Regions from separate parts of the Priestia sp. 40 genome, predicted to be linked through region 2. Evidence: a T-box and tRNA genes for the amino acid it is inferred to sense, from the RefSeq annotation. Region 2 holds a T-box; the other holds one or more tRNA genes.
The links. The T-box of region 2 lies ahead of thrS (threonine--tRNA ligase). A T-box ahead of a tRNA ligase gene usually reads a tRNA of that ligase, here a tRNA-Thr.
Positions count from the first base shown of each region.

Region 1: it encodes a tRNA-Thr, which carries the amino acid that the T-box ahead of thrS (threonine--tRNA ligase) is inferred to sense. The anticodon was not compared.

Region 1 is NZ_JBMPZA010000015.1:521,466-528,754, forward strand. It holds gene trmL (tRNA (uridine(34)/cytosine(34)/5-carboxymethylaminomethyluridine(34)-2'-O)-methyltransferase TrmL) at 1-398, opposite strand, end outside; gene ACO1DI_RS17510 (amidase domain-containing protein) at 463-1,350, opposite strand; gene queG (tRNA epoxyqueuosine(34) reductase QueG) at 1,423-2,559, opposite strand; gene ACO1DI_RS17520 (B3/B4 domain-containing protein) at 2,689-3,354, shown strand; tRNA gene ACO1DI_RS17525 (tRNA-Gly) at 3,470-3,543, opposite strand; tRNA gene ACO1DI_RS17530 (tRNA-Leu) at 3,616-3,697, opposite strand; tRNA gene ACO1DI_RS17535 (tRNA-Leu) at 3,728-3,816, opposite strand; tRNA gene ACO1DI_RS17540 (tRNA-Cys) at 3,831-3,904, opposite strand; tRNA gene ACO1DI_RS17545 (tRNA-Gly) at 3,942-4,016, opposite strand; tRNA gene ACO1DI_RS17550 (tRNA-Gln) at 4,022-4,096, opposite strand; tRNA gene ACO1DI_RS17555 (tRNA-His) at 4,125-4,200, opposite strand; tRNA gene ACO1DI_RS17560 (tRNA-Trp) at 4,231-4,304, opposite strand; tRNA gene ACO1DI_RS17565 (tRNA-Tyr) at 4,310-4,393, opposite strand; tRNA gene ACO1DI_RS17570 (tRNA-Thr) at 4,404-4,479, opposite strand; tRNA gene ACO1DI_RS17575 (tRNA-Phe) at 4,505-4,580, opposite strand; tRNA gene ACO1DI_RS17580 (tRNA-Asp) at 4,596-4,671, opposite strand; tRNA gene ACO1DI_RS17585 (tRNA-Met) at 4,675-4,751, opposite strand; tRNA gene ACO1DI_RS17590 (tRNA-Val) at 4,770-4,845, opposite strand; tRNA gene ACO1DI_RS17595 (tRNA-Glu) at 4,869-4,943, opposite strand; tRNA gene ACO1DI_RS17600 (tRNA-Ser) at 4,965-5,056, opposite strand; tRNA gene ACO1DI_RS17605 (tRNA-Asn) at 5,060-5,134, opposite strand; rRNA gene rrf (5S ribosomal RNA) at 5,144-5,259, opposite strand; rRNA gene ACO1DI_RS17615 (23S ribosomal RNA) at 5,370-7,289, opposite strand, start outside.
Region 2 is NZ_JBMPZA010000012.1:130,262-137,550, reverse strand. It holds gene ACO1DI_RS13525 (valine--pyruvate transaminase) at 1-1,259, shown strand, start outside; gene ACO1DI_RS13520 ((2Fe-2S) ferredoxin domain-containing protein) at 1,363-1,737, opposite strand; gene rpsN (30S ribosomal protein S14) at 1,829-2,098, opposite strand; gene ACO1DI_RS13510 (cell wall hydrolase) at 2,358-2,816, shown strand; gene ACO1DI_RS13505 (hypothetical protein) at 2,959-3,159, shown strand; gene ACO1DI_RS13500 (sulfatase-like hydrolase/transferase) at 3,324-5,066, shown strand; T-box leader at 5,457-5,683, shown strand; T-box leader at 5,723-5,951, shown strand; gene thrS (threonine--tRNA ligase) at 6,005-7,222, shown strand.

The DNA.
Region 1 (7,289 bases), on a different contig from region 2:
GAACGAACATTTTCTGTCATCGGTAAACGAAGACATCTTTCCATGTTCTCTTCAATAATGTGCTTTGGCAGACCCTTTGTTTCTCTTCCAAATACGAAGAAATGATCCTGCTCTAAGTCACTATAATCAAATGTTGTATGTGGCTGCTGACCAAATTTTGTGATGAAGTAAAAGCCTGCTTCAGGATACTTTTCGAATACTTCTTCTAATGAATCATGATACACCACATTTACAAATTCCCAGTAATCCAATCCAGCTCGCTTTAACATTTTATCATCTGTTGAAAAGCCTAACGGCCGAACTAAATGCAGCGTCGTATTTGTTGCTGCACATGTTCGCGCAATATTTCCTGTATTTGCTGGAATTTCTGGTTGAAATAACACTACGTGTACTCCCACAAATTTTCACCTCTGCTAACAAATCTATTCATCATTATACCACTAACTTGCTAAAACGAAAGACTTACCGGTCAACGATATGGAAAAAATCATACTTAATCTTTGGCGTGTAAGCCGTTGAATCTTCATAAGCCCAATATCTCATTCGACTATTATACGTGTTCGCATTCACAAGAGGCATACCATGACCGTCTTTTGCTACAACAATCGTCGTATGATTCCATCTTCCATCTCCTTCAAAATCGTAGCAGATAACGTCTCCGGGGACAAGTTCGCTTGCTGAAGATTTCCGCACGGCCCGAAGTCCTGACTTGGAGTTACTTAAATAGCTATGCATGGAATGAGCAACGGCCCAGCTATAGCTCCAGGCGTTCCCTCTCATCCACCATCCGTTTGCTTTTTTAGGATATCCCCGCATCGGCGCCTTTCCTGCATGCAAACACTGTGAGATATAGTTGGTGCAGTTTACCTCAAACTGCTTATAACTTTCATTAGGTTTATCCCAATGTTTTTCTGCATACTGAACAGCCGCAAGACGATCATAATAAGAGGCTCTTTCTTCGTCTTCCTCTACTTCTTCTACATCCATTTCAACCTCATCTTCAGAAAAATCCTTTACCAGCAGCTCATCTTGAATAAGTGTATCTTTATAAAAAAGCGCTAAACGATCTTCAATTTCTTCTTCTATATAGAAAAAATCGTTTTGTTTTAAAAATGCCTGAATGTGCACCTTATATAATACTCTTGTTTCTTCCTGATCCGTATGAGCAGATTGAATAGAACCTTTCATATTACATTTTAAAACATCAACTTCTCTTTTTTTTATAAGAGACCGCTTTAGCTCACACTGCTGTTCAATGAAAGGCTTAAAGTCTTCATGAAGCTCACCTTTTACGTAGCTGTCCGCACGCGCTTTAATTAAAGTATATAATACATTCCTTTTTGTTAGCATAATGTCACCACTTTTCTAAGCGTTTATTATACGCTATGACTCATTAGCTAACTTTATCAATAAAAATACGGTTTAGATCTCTTGAAGCATCTCTATACCTTTTGACATTTCTTCAATTACTTCTTGGTCCTTTTCTTCTTCTCTTAAGTTCATAAGTGTATCTAATGCTTCTTTATCACCAATTTTGCCTAACGCCCATGCCGCCGTTCCTCGAATAACAGGGCGAACGTCATTTTTAATTAACTCAATTAAATCTGGAACGGCGGTTTGATCTTTAAAATGGGCCAGTGCAATAATGGCATTACGCTGAATTGGCTTTTTCCCTCTCCAAGATCCTGAAACATGTCCAAATTTCTCTTTGAACTCACGATTACTCATCGTTAAAAGCGGTTTTAATTTAGGCTTCGCAAGTTCTGGGTCAGGCTCCATCTCAGGGTGAAAATGAAAGTCTTTTCCTTTATTTTCAGGACACACAGTTTGACATGTATCACAGCCATATAAACGATTGCCTAATTTACTTCGAAATTCTTCAGCTAAAAATCCTTTTGTTTGGGTTAAAAAGGCAATGCATCGCTGCGAATTCAGCTGACCGCCTGTTACAAGCGCGCCGGTAGGGCACACGTCCACACACTTATTACAAGTACCACAACCGTCCTCTATCGGTTTATCAGGAGGAAACGGGATATCTGTAATCATTTCTCCTAAATACACGTAGGAACCAAATTCAGGTGTAATAATGGCACAGTTCTTACCGCTCCAGCCAATACCAGCTCTTTCTGCTACAGCTCTGTCCGACAGCTCGCCTGTGTCTACCATCGATTGAAAGATAGCTGCAGGTACTTTTTCTTTTATGAAGGTTTCAAGCTTTTGAAGCCTATCACGTAGAACCGTATGATAATCTTGCCCCCAAGAAGCACGGCAAAAGATTCCTCGGCGATCTTCCTTTGTGCTCTTTGGTGCATCTTTTAATTTAGAAGGATACGCAAGTGCAATTGAAATAATAGATCTAGCTTTTGGAACAACTAACGTGGGATCTACTCTCTTTTCAATATCAGGTTCTTCAAAGCCCGAAGCATAACCTAACTCTTTCTGTGCTAACAATCGATTCTTTAACTCATCAAACATAGAAGCACTCGCAAATCCAATCTTATCGATTCCAATCTCTTTGCTGTATGAAATAATTTCTTCCTTTAACTGATACGCATTCATAGTGAGTAATGGCCTCCTTTCTAAGAAATTCTATATATTCATGCATTGAACTGTTTTCTCACTCAATGAAATGATAGGATGGTATCTATAAACGAACAAATACTAATTATAATAGAAAGGATCAAAAAAATGAACTTTACATTATCACCCGCTATTAAACAGCTTTGCCCTTCTTTCAAAATGGGAATCATTCAGTATAAAAATATTGAAGTTGGCGATTCTCCTCAAATGCTAAAAGGACGTCTGCGCCTCTTTCAAGAATCCATTTATTTCGACCTTGAGTCAAAAAAAGCAGCAGAATTTGAAGGTGTTAGCGAGTGGAGAAAGCTTTTCAAAACATTTGGAACTGATCCAAGTAAATACCGTCCTTCAATAGAGGCTTTAATTCGGCGAATAGGAAAACAAACGTATTTGCCTTCTATCAATTCCGCTGTGGACATTAATAACTTTTTTTCATTGCAATATGAAGTACCAATTGGAATTTATGATTCCTCTAATTTAGAGGGCCCCATCGAATTTACTATCGGTAAAAAAGAAGAGTCTTATGAAGCTCTAAATGAACGTAACATTTCTTTAGAAAATAAAATCATTTCAAAAGATGCCTTAGGAGCTTTCGGAAGCCCTTATGTCGATTCTAACCGAGCGTACGTAACTGAAAAGACAACACAAGCTGTACAGTTCATTTATTTAAAGCCTTCACTTTCAGAAGAACAGGCTTATAAACTAACTAAATCCCTAAGTGACATGTTCATTCAAATTCACGGCGGCGAAGCAACCTATCAAGTCATTAACTAATGTACGCAAATATAGCGTCTATCTTTTCAAGATAGACGCTATATTTGCGCTAAAAATAAAAAACGCAACATCTCAGCTTTGAAAGCGAGACACTGCGTTGTGATAACAATATGTATGGAGCGGGTGATGAGAATCGAACTCACGACATCAGCTTGGAAGGCTGAGGTTTTACCACTAAACTACACCCGCAAATATTATCAAAATTTGTCGACCGATAAGTAAAAATAAAAACAGGAATCATCCTGTCAAGTAAAGCTAAAGTACCGATGGTCGGGGTCGAACCGACACTCCCGAAGGAACACGATTTTGAGTCGTGCGCGTCTGCCAATTCCGCCACATCGGCAAAATAAAAAAGGCAAGTTAAAATAATAAATGGTGCCGAGGGCCGGACTTGAACCGGCACGGTAGTCACCTACCGCAGGATTTTAAGTCCTGTGTGTCTGCCAATTCCACCACCCCGGCAGCTTGTAAATAAATGGAGGCGGCAACCGGATTTGAACCGGTGATAAAGGTTTTGCAGACCTCTGCCTTACCACTTGGCTATGCCGCCATTTACTCAAGACTAAGTAACTTTATTAAAATTAAATTGGAGCGGAAGACGAGGTTCGAACTCGCGACCCCCACCTTGGCAAGGTGGTGTTCTACCACTGAACTACTTCCGCAAATATGGCTGGGCTAGCTGGATTCGAACCAACGCATGACGGAATCAAAATCCGTTGCCTTACCGCTTGGCGATAGCCCAATATTGGAATATGCATATCGTTTATAAATGGGGCGACTGATGGGAATCGAACCCACGAATGCCGGAACCACAATCCGGTGCGTTAACCACTTCGCCACAATCGCCACGTATATATGCAATGTTATTTTTATAATTGGCAGGGGCAGTAGGAATCGAACCCACACTGACGGTTTTGGAGACCGTAGTTCTACCTTTAAACTATGCCCCTGTAAATGGTGGAGGGGGGCAGATTCGAACTGCCGAACCCGAAGGAGCGGATTTACAGTCCGCCGCGTTTAGCCACTTCGCTACCCCTCCACAATAACTGTGGTGCCGGCAAGAGGACTTGAACCCCCAACCTACTGATTACAAGTCAGTTGCTCTACCAGTTGAGCTACACCGGCATTTTAAAAACAAATGTTTTTAAAATGGTGGCTCGGGACGGAATCGAACCGCCGACACAAGGATTTTCAGTCCTTTGCTCTACCAACTGAGCTACCGAGCCTTATTAAATTTAAAATGGCGGTCCCGACGGGAATCGAACCCGCGATCTCCTGCGTGACAGGCAGGCATGTTAACCGCTACACCACGGGACCACTTGGTTGCGGGGACAGGATTTGAACCTGCGACCTTCGGGTTATGAGCCCGACGAGCTACCGAACTGCTCCACCCCGCGATGATAATAGATAATATATGGTGGAGGATGACGGGATCGAACCGCCGACCCCCTGCTTGTAAGGCAGGTGCTCTCCCAGCTGAGCTAATCCTCCACTATTATGTAGATGAAAATAAATGGTGACCCGTACGGGATTCGAACCCGTGTTACCGCCGTGAAAGGGCGGTGTCTTAACCGCTTGACCAACGGGCCACTGTGCTAATTAAATGAAAATGGCGGAGAGCAAGGGATTTGAACCCTTGAGACAGCGTTAACCGCCTACACGATTTCCAATCGTGCTCCTTCGGCCACTCGGACAGCTCTCCAAATGGCTCCACAGGTAGGACTCGAACCTACGACCGATCGGTTAACAGCCGATAGCTCTACCACTGAGCTACTGTGGAATAATAACAGCCTGGCAACGTCCTACTCTCACAAGGACAAAGTCCCAACTACCATTGGCGCTAAAGAGCTTAACTTCCGTGTTCGGTATGGGAACGGGTGTGACCTCTTCGCTATCGCCACCAGACATATTATATTATACATGATTTAATAAAGAAAGCAAGACTTTTTTTGAAAAGTTTTGTTCTCTCAAAACTAGGTAACAGTTTGCTGAGTAAAGCTTACGCTTTTAAAAGTTTGGTTAAGTCCTCGATCGATTAGTATCAGTCAGCTACACATGTCGCCACGCTTCCACCTCTGACCTATCAACCTGATCATCTTTCAGGGATCTTACTAGCTTGCGCTATGGGAAATCTCATCTTGAGGGGGGCTTCATGCTTAGATGCTTTCAGCACTTATCCCGTCCACACATAGCTACCCAGCGATGCCTTTGGCAAGACAACTGGTACACCAGCGGTGTGTCCATCCCGGTCCTCTCGTACTAAGGACAGCTCCTCTCAAATTTCCTACGCCCACGACGGATAGGGACCGAACTGTCTCACGACGTTCTGAACCCAGCTCGCGTACCGCTTTAATGGGCGAACAGCCCAACCCTTGGGACCGACTACAGCCCCAGGATGCGATGAGCCGACATCGAGGTGCCAAACCTCCCCGTCGATGTGGACTCTTGGGGGAGATAAGCCTGTTATCCCCGGGGTAGCTTTTATCCGTTGAGCGATGGCCCTTCCATGCGGAACCACCGGATCACTAAGCCCGACTTTCGTCCCTGCTCGACTTGTAGGTCTCGCAGTCAAGCTCCCTTGTGCCTTTACACTCTACGAATGATTTCCAACCATTCTGAGGGAACCTTTGGGCGCCTCCGTTACATTTTAGGAGGCGACCGCCCCAGTCAAACTGCCCACCTGACACTGTCTCCCGGCCCGATCAGGGCCGCGGGTTAGAATTTCAATACAGCCAGGGTAGTATCCCACCGACGCCTCCACCGAAGCTAGCGCTCCGGTTTCTCAGGCTCCTACCTATCCTGTACAAGCTGTACCAAAATTCAATATCAGGCTACAGTAAAGCTCCACGGGGTCTTTCCGTCCTGTCGCGGGTAACCTGCATCTTCACAGGTACTATAATTTCACCGAGTCTCTCGTTGAGACAGTGCCCAGATCGTTACGCCTTTCGTGCGGGTCGGAACTTACCCGACAAGGAATTTCGCTACCTTAGGACCGTTATAGTTACGGCCGCCGTTTACTGGGGCTTCAATTCAGAGCTTCTCCCAAAGGATAACCCCTCCTCTTAACCTTCCAGCACCGGGCAGGCGTCAGCCCCTATACTTCGCCTTGCGGCTTCGCAGAGACCTGTGTTTTTGCTAAACAGTCGCCTGGGCCTATTCACTGCGGCTCTCTCGGGCTATAAACCCTACCAGAGCACCCCTTCTCCCGAAGTTACGGGGTCATTTTGCCGAGTTCCTTAACGAGAGTTCTCTCGATCACCTTAGGATTCTCTCCTCGCCTACCTGTGTCGGTTTGCGGTACGGGCACCTCCCGCCTCGCTAGAGGCTTTTCTTGGCAGTGTGGAATCAGGAACTTCGGTACTATAATTCCCTCGTCATCACAGCTCAGCCTTAATGATGAGCGGATTTGCCTACTCATCAGCCTAACTGCTTGAACGCGCATATCCAGCAGCGCGCTTACCCTATCCTACTGCGTCCCCCCATTACTCAAACGGCGGGGAGGTGGTACAGGAATATCAACCTGTTGGCCATCGCCTACGCTTTTCAGCCTCGGCTTAGGTCCCGACTAACCCTGAGCGGACGAGCCTTCCTCAGGAAACCTTAGGCATTCGGTGGACAAGATTCTCACTTGTCTTTCGCTACTCATACCGGCATTCTCACTTCTAAGCGCTCCACCAGTCCTTACGGTCTGACTTCGCTGCACTTAGAACGCTCTCCTACCACTGACATCAAAGATGTCAATCCACAGCTTCGGTGATACGTTTAGCCCCGGTACATTTTCGGCGCAGAGTCACTCGACCAGTGAGCTATTACGCACTCTTTAAATGGTGGCTGCTTCTAAGCCAACATCCTGGTTGTCTAAGCAACTCCACATCCTTTTCCACTTAACGTATACTTGGGGACCTTAGCTGGTGGTCTGGGCTGTTTCCCTTTTG
Region 2 (7,289 bases):
ATAAAGTAGGCGTTCGCGCTATTATGCATGACATCCAAGAAGTGCTCAATTCTGGTCTCAATCAATATGTGAATTTAAGCGCTGGCAATCCTGCCATACTCCCTCAAGTTTATGAAATGTGGGAAGAAGCTTTAAGAGATATTGTGAACGACAAACAACTAAAGAATTTGATTAGCCAATATGGTTCTAGTTACGGTACGTATGAATTAATTGATTGCATAAGAGAATACTTCTTTAGGAATTATCGTATTGAGCTGGACAGAGAACAAGTCTTAATCACTTCAGGGAGTCAAAATCTGTTTTTTTTAGCTATAAATTCATTTTGCGGTACAAGTAAAGAAGGAAGAGTTAAAAAAGCATTAATACCTATGCTGCCGGATTACGCTGGGTACAGCGGAGTGGCACTAGAGGAAGCTATAATAGAAGGAATTCCTCCTATCGTCTCAAAGCTTGACCATCATACGTTTCGTTATGAATTTAACAAACAGGCATTCAAAGATAAAATAGCACAGGACCCAGATATCGGAGCTGTCGTATTATCAAGACCTAATAATCCAAGCGGCAACATTCTTTCAAAAGAAGTCGTACACTTTATATCCCAAGTATGCAAGGACTATAACATTCCATTGCTAATTGATTCAGCGTACGCACCTCCTTTTCCGGCTATGAACTTTGTTGAAATGAATCCAATTATACATGACAACATCATTCACTGCATGAGTCTTTCTAAAGCCGGATTGCCTGGAGAGAGAATAGGAATTGCTATAGGAAAAAGTGACTTCATAAAAGTAATGGAAGCATTTCAATCAAACATTTTGATTCACTCTTCTAGGTTAGGTCAGCGGATGGTGGTTAACACCTTAAAGAACGGGAAGTTACCTGAAATTTCAGCTAACTATATAAGAACTCATTATAAACAAAAACATGACTATTTGAAAAATCTTTTAACTACACGTATGCCGGATGATATTTCTTGGTATTTACATAAAGCGGAAGGTTCGTTGTTTGGTTGGCTTTGGTTAGAAGGTTTGCCTTTCAGTGATAACGATCTATACAATAAATTAAAAGCAGAAAACTTGATTGTAGTACCAGGCGGATCATTCTTTCACGGCAACCGGTCTTGTCCTCACAACCAGGAGTGCATTCGCATAAGTCTTACTGCTACAGATGAGGAGTTAAAGAAAGGAATTGATATTCTTTCGTCAGTAGTCAAGAAAGTATACAGTTCAGATTTTATATGTGAAACAGAAAAAATCTAATTTCTTAAAGGTTTAGAGGTGAAAAAAGCCGACCCGGTTGCTAGGGTCGGTTTTTTTGTTTAGATTAAGCAATAGGCGCATTAGAGAAAACAAACAGACATTTTTAATGATGTTTCTCTTTTTGTTTTGAGATACCTTTAATAGTACCTTCTGTTCGCTGGAAACCTTCTCCGCAAAAAGTATGACTTGTTTTTTGGACAAAAGGTTGATCTGTCTTTAAAGAGTTAATAAGCTCTCGTGCATCATCAGGCTTCATATCTTTATACCAAATACCGTCTGGGTAGGAAATGACGACGCATTTATCATGACATCTTCCATTACATCGAGTGCGAGTCGTATGTATGTATTCGTCCATCTCTTGATTAGCTATCTCAGTTCGAATCGCTTGTGTAACTTCTTCGGCTCCAACTCGATTGCAGCTGCTTCCATTGCAAATGAGAACGTGATGTTTCGTTGTACCTAAGTTCCATGTAGCCATGTTGATCCCTCCTATTAAAAGTAATGATTACGATTTATGACGTATACTAATTCCTTTTTTAGCAAAGAGGGCCCTTTACCTCATTAGAATTTTACCAGCTTGATTTTTTCACCCCAGGAAGCTGTCCCTTGTGAGCGAGTTCTCTAAATGCAATTCGCGAAAGCTTAAATTTACGTAAATATCCACGAGGTCTTCCCGTTACTTCACAGCGATTATGCAAGCGAGTAGAAGAAGAGTCTCTAGGAAGCTTTCGTAGTTCATTATAATTTCCTTGTTCCTTTAACTGTTTTCTTAACTCAGCATATTTTTCGACAAGTGCTTGTCGGTGCTTTTCTTTTGCTATTTTTGATTTTTTAGCCAAATAATCAATCCTTTCTTAAAGTCCTTCTTGAAAATCGTAATCATTACTATTTATATTTTTATATCATAAACCACTAAAGAATGAAATGCAACTCATATTTAATGAGTAAAGTTATATTTTTATATGCTGAAAATAGTTAAAAAAATACGATAATATACAATTTCTTTTGGAACTGGATAATTTTTTGCAATGAAAGACTCTTATCTTTCTGCTAGCATATGAACCACGTCAAGAAATAGCAAGGAGGCTTTTTATTTTTATGATAAAGAAACTAGTGATCGCTATCGCAATGCTTATCCCAAGTTTTGGTGCAGGTTACTCAGCATTCGCTGCAGCGCCCGCTCATGAACAGCACATTCAAGTAAATAAAAATGATAAAGAACTATTAGCTCGTCTTGTATCAGCTGAAGCCAAAGGAGAGCCGTACGCAGGCAAAGTAGCTGTGGCGACAGTTGTATTAAATAGAGTCGACAGCAGCAAATTCCCGGACACTGTAAAAGGCGTTATTTATCAAAAAGGTCAGTACAGCCCAGTCAGCAACGGTCAAATTAATAAACCTGCAGACAAGGGTTCAAAAAAAGCTGTAGAAGAAGCAATTAACTTCCAAGGTCAAGGAAAAGGTTCATTATTCTTCTTTAACCCTGATAAAACGGGAGATCAATGGCTGCGCCAAAAACAAGAAACAATTAAAATAGGGCATCATGTATTCGCAAAATAATGAAAAAGCTAATGGCTAGATAAGCGTAGCCATTAGCTTTTTTAGTTATGTACATAAAATAAACAGTAGAACAACCTTTGAAAATAGAATTTTATGGTAAAATAAAAGAAGTCATTCATAATTAAAAATATGAGGTGATAACTTGAAAGAGAATATGATGTTTGCTTGGATAGCTTCATGGTTAGCTCTGGTTGGTCAGCTCATTTTTTTTATGGGATTAGCGCTTTTGACAGGGGATTGGCGCTACATGATGTGGAGTTTTATGATAAGCATAATTGTAGGTATGCCTAGTATAATTGGTACCTATAAACGAAATCAGCACCTAAAAACGTACAAAAAATAAGAAATATCGTATTGAAATGAGCTATGAAAGACTTAGAGAAATCCTCCAAGTCTTTTTTTGTTTGGGTATAAAAAGACATGAACCGTACTCCGTTCTTCTAAAAAAAGTACTTTTTACATAGTTTATCAATACAGAACATTTGATAAACACGCGGAGGAGTAAACATGAAGGAGCAGCCTAATTTTTTGTTAATTATGGTGGACGAAGAACGATTTCCACCCGTATATGAAAGTAAAGAAGTAAAAAAGTGGCGAAAAAAACATTTAAAAGCACATGAATTTTTAAAACAGCATGGAATGGCCTTTACTCGTCACTACGTCGGTTCTACAGCCTGTTCACCGAGTCGAGCTACATTGTTTACAGGGCAGTACCCTTCCTTGCACGGAGTTACGCAAACGCAAGGTATCGCAAAGAAGTCACAAGATCCTGATATGTTTTGGCTGCAGCCTAATACCGTCCCAACGATGGGAGATTATTTTAAGCAGGCTGGGTATCAAACCTTTTATAAAGGAAAATGGCATATTTCTGATGAGAACATCTTAATTCCAGGAACACACAACGTTTTTTCTAGCTACCAGATGCAAACAGGAAGACCGGATCCAGAAAAAGAGCGCCTCTATCAACGGGCTAATAAGCTTGAAAAGTTTGGTTTTTCAGAGTGGATTGGTCCAGAGCCGGAAGGGAGAAACCCGCACAATTCTGGTTCATCTGCGGCCATTGGAGTGAGTGGACGAGACAAAATATATGCAGAGGAAATCATAGAGCTTATCCAACGATTAGAATATCAAAAGACTGCGCAGCCTTGGCTCATGGTAGCTTCGTTTGTGAACCCGCATGACATTGCGCTGTTCGGAGCGATTACCAAACACCTTCCTATGTTTCAGTTTTTTATTGACGAGACAATTCCGGACATCGAGCCGCCACCTACCATTAGAGAATCTTTACAAACAAAGCCTAGCGCTCAAAGCAGCTATAAATACATTTACCCAAAAGCGCTGCAGCCGACGCCAAATTCTAGTTTCTACCGGCGCTTATATTATCAGCTTCAAAAAAATGTTGATAAACAAATTTTAAAAATTCTTGGCACCATCGAACAATCTTCGTTCTATGAAAATACCATTATTATTTTTACGTCTGACCACGGTGATTTGCTTGGGGCTCACGGAGGACTACATCAAAAATGGTACAACATGTATGAAGAATCTATTCATGTGCCGTTTCTCATTCACAACAAGCATTTGTTTCCTAGCTATCAACGTACAGACCTGTTGACTAGTCACGTTGACTTGATCCCGACAATGCTTAGTTTGGCTAATATAGATGCTTCAGCTATTCAAAAGCAATTACAAAAAAGTCATACGGAAGTACATCCATTTGTTGGGCGAGACCTGTCAGGTATACTTCGAGGAGAAACGTGTGCTGAGCAAGAGGAAACAGCGATTTTCTTCATGACGGATGATGACCCGACAAAAGGACTTCACCAAACAAATTTTTTAGGAGAAAGCTACCCGTCAGTTGTTCAGCCTAATCACATTCAAGCGGTCATTGTAGAGTTTCCGTCAGCGGCAGGAAAGGAAATTTGGAAATACGCTCGCTATCATGATAATCTGCAATTTTGGTCAGCAGATGACGAAAAAGATGAATTCATTCACGGAGAGCAATATGAAGGTTACCCAGTAAGTCTTACTATCCCCAAAACAACAGGGGTTCCCGATCAAATTGAAATGTACAACTTGACCAAGGATCCGTTAGAAACAGTAAATCTGGCTCATCCGTATTTTTCGACAAATGAAACAAGGAAAATTCAGCGTCAGCTTGATGTTATTCTTAAAGAACAAATCAAGAAAAAACGGATTTTTCCGCAAAGTGGAAACATGCATAATGAGCTTCCGTCTAAAGATAGATAAAAAATAATTTCGACGGATTGAAGTCAAATATCTTTGTAAGTAGAAAAAGACATATTTAATATTTTAGTATACAAATAAAAAACCTGACGATACTTGTGCTATGTTACTTATTCTGATTTGGAGAAGTATTGGATCTTACTTCGTTTATAAAGCGTATATAAAATAAATCCGCGCTTTTAATATCTTTCTGATTCGCCTTTATTGTGTAAAAACAAGAATAAAATACAGTTTTTAATATTATAATAAAAAACTTTTTAAGTTCATGTATTCCTAAGTAACTTTTGAGAAATTTAAACATAAAGTAATCCTATAACATTAAAAAATAAAAAATTATCTCTTGACTTCTGTTAAATTTATACACTATAATCGCTTTTAACAACTAATAAACAGTATTTGGCAATGAAAAGGACATGAATTAGGTGCTGTTTTCTTCGCAGAGAATAGGGTCACTGGCTGGGAGCCCTTAAGAAATCATCTAATTTACCACCTTAGAGCTATTGCAGGGAACGTGCATAACTGAAACTGCAATCGGTAAAACCGTTATCTTTTTTGAGCGTAAAATACGTATGGGTATTTTACGGAATTAGGGTGGTACCACGACCGCATTCGTCCCTTCACCAGGGATGAGTGCGGTTTTTTATGTAGAAAAAATGAATATACGAGCAATGAGAAGGACATGAATCATTTTTTAATTTTCTTTACAGAGAGTAGGGTCACTGGCTGAGAACCCTTAGAAAACGAAATGAATTTACCACCTTGGAGCTGCGGCGGGGAATGTATATACACTGAAACCGCAACCGGTAAAACCGTTATCTTTTTAAGCGTAAAATACGTATGAGTATTTTACGGAATTAGGGTGGTACCACGGCCGCATTCGTCCCTTTACTGGGGATGAGTGCGGCTTTTTTGTTGAATAAAAACATATTGGAGGAATGAACATGTCAAAACAAATGGAAGCAGAAAAACGAAATCATCAAAAATTAGGTCAAGAACTGGAGCTGTTTATGTCGATGGAAGAAGCTCCTGGTATGCCGTTTTTCTTACCTAACGGAATGATTGTTCGAAATGAGTTAGAAAACTACTGGAAACAAAAGCATTACAAAGCAGGCTATCAGGAGATAAAAACACCAATCATGATGAAACAGGAGCTATGGGAACAATCAGGACACTGGGAGCACTATCATGAAAATATGTATTTTTCAAATGTTGACAAACAAAACTATGCGATTAAACCGATGAATTGTCCGGGAGCCATTTTATTGTTTAACAGCAAGCGAAGAAGCTACCGAGAACTTCCGATTCGATACGCAGAGCTTGGATTAGTTCATCGTCACGAGCTTTCTGGTTCTTTAAACGGATTGCTAAGAGTCCGTTCATTTACACAGGACGACGCTCATTTATTCGTAGAACTCAGTCAGATTGAAGCTGAGATTAGCCGCATTCTAGCGTTTATCCATGACTTTTACTCACATTTTGGCTTCAATTACAAAGTGGAGTTATCCACACGACCTGAAAAATTCATGGGAGATATTGAAACATGGAACCAAGCAGAAAAGTCGCTTCAATCTGTGTTAAGTGAAAAAGGCTTACACTATCAGGTGAATGAAGGAGACGGAGCTTTTTATGGGCCGAAAATCGATTTTCATATTTTAGATTCCTTAGGTCGAAGCTGGCAGTGTGGAACAGTTCAGCTTGATTTCTTAATGCCGGAGAAGTTTGAGTGTATGTATATTGGAGAAGACAATAAACCTCATCGTCCCGTAATGATTCACCGCGCTATATACGGTTCCGTTGAGCGATTTATGGCCATCTTGATTGAACATTACGAAGGCCAATTTCCTCTTTGGTTAGCTCCTGTTCAACTCAAACTATTGCCTATTGCACCGCCGCACGTGGAATATGCATATAAAGTGAAATACGAGCTGGAGTTAAAAGGGTATCGTGTTGAAGTAGATGATCGCATTGAAAAAATAGGGCTGAAAATTCGAGAAGCAGAAATGCTGAAAGTTCCTTATATGGCTGTGATAGGAGATAAAGAAGTGGAAAATGAATCCCTTGCTATGCGAAAGCACGGGAAGAAAAATATAGGAACAGTAAGTGTAGAAGAGGCAGCTGTACACTTGAATAAAGAAAAGAATTCAAACAGAGTGTATTGAAGCTATTTACCTTACTAAATAGAAAAATCCGATCTTTTAAGTCGGATAGTGATTCCCTTCATTTTGT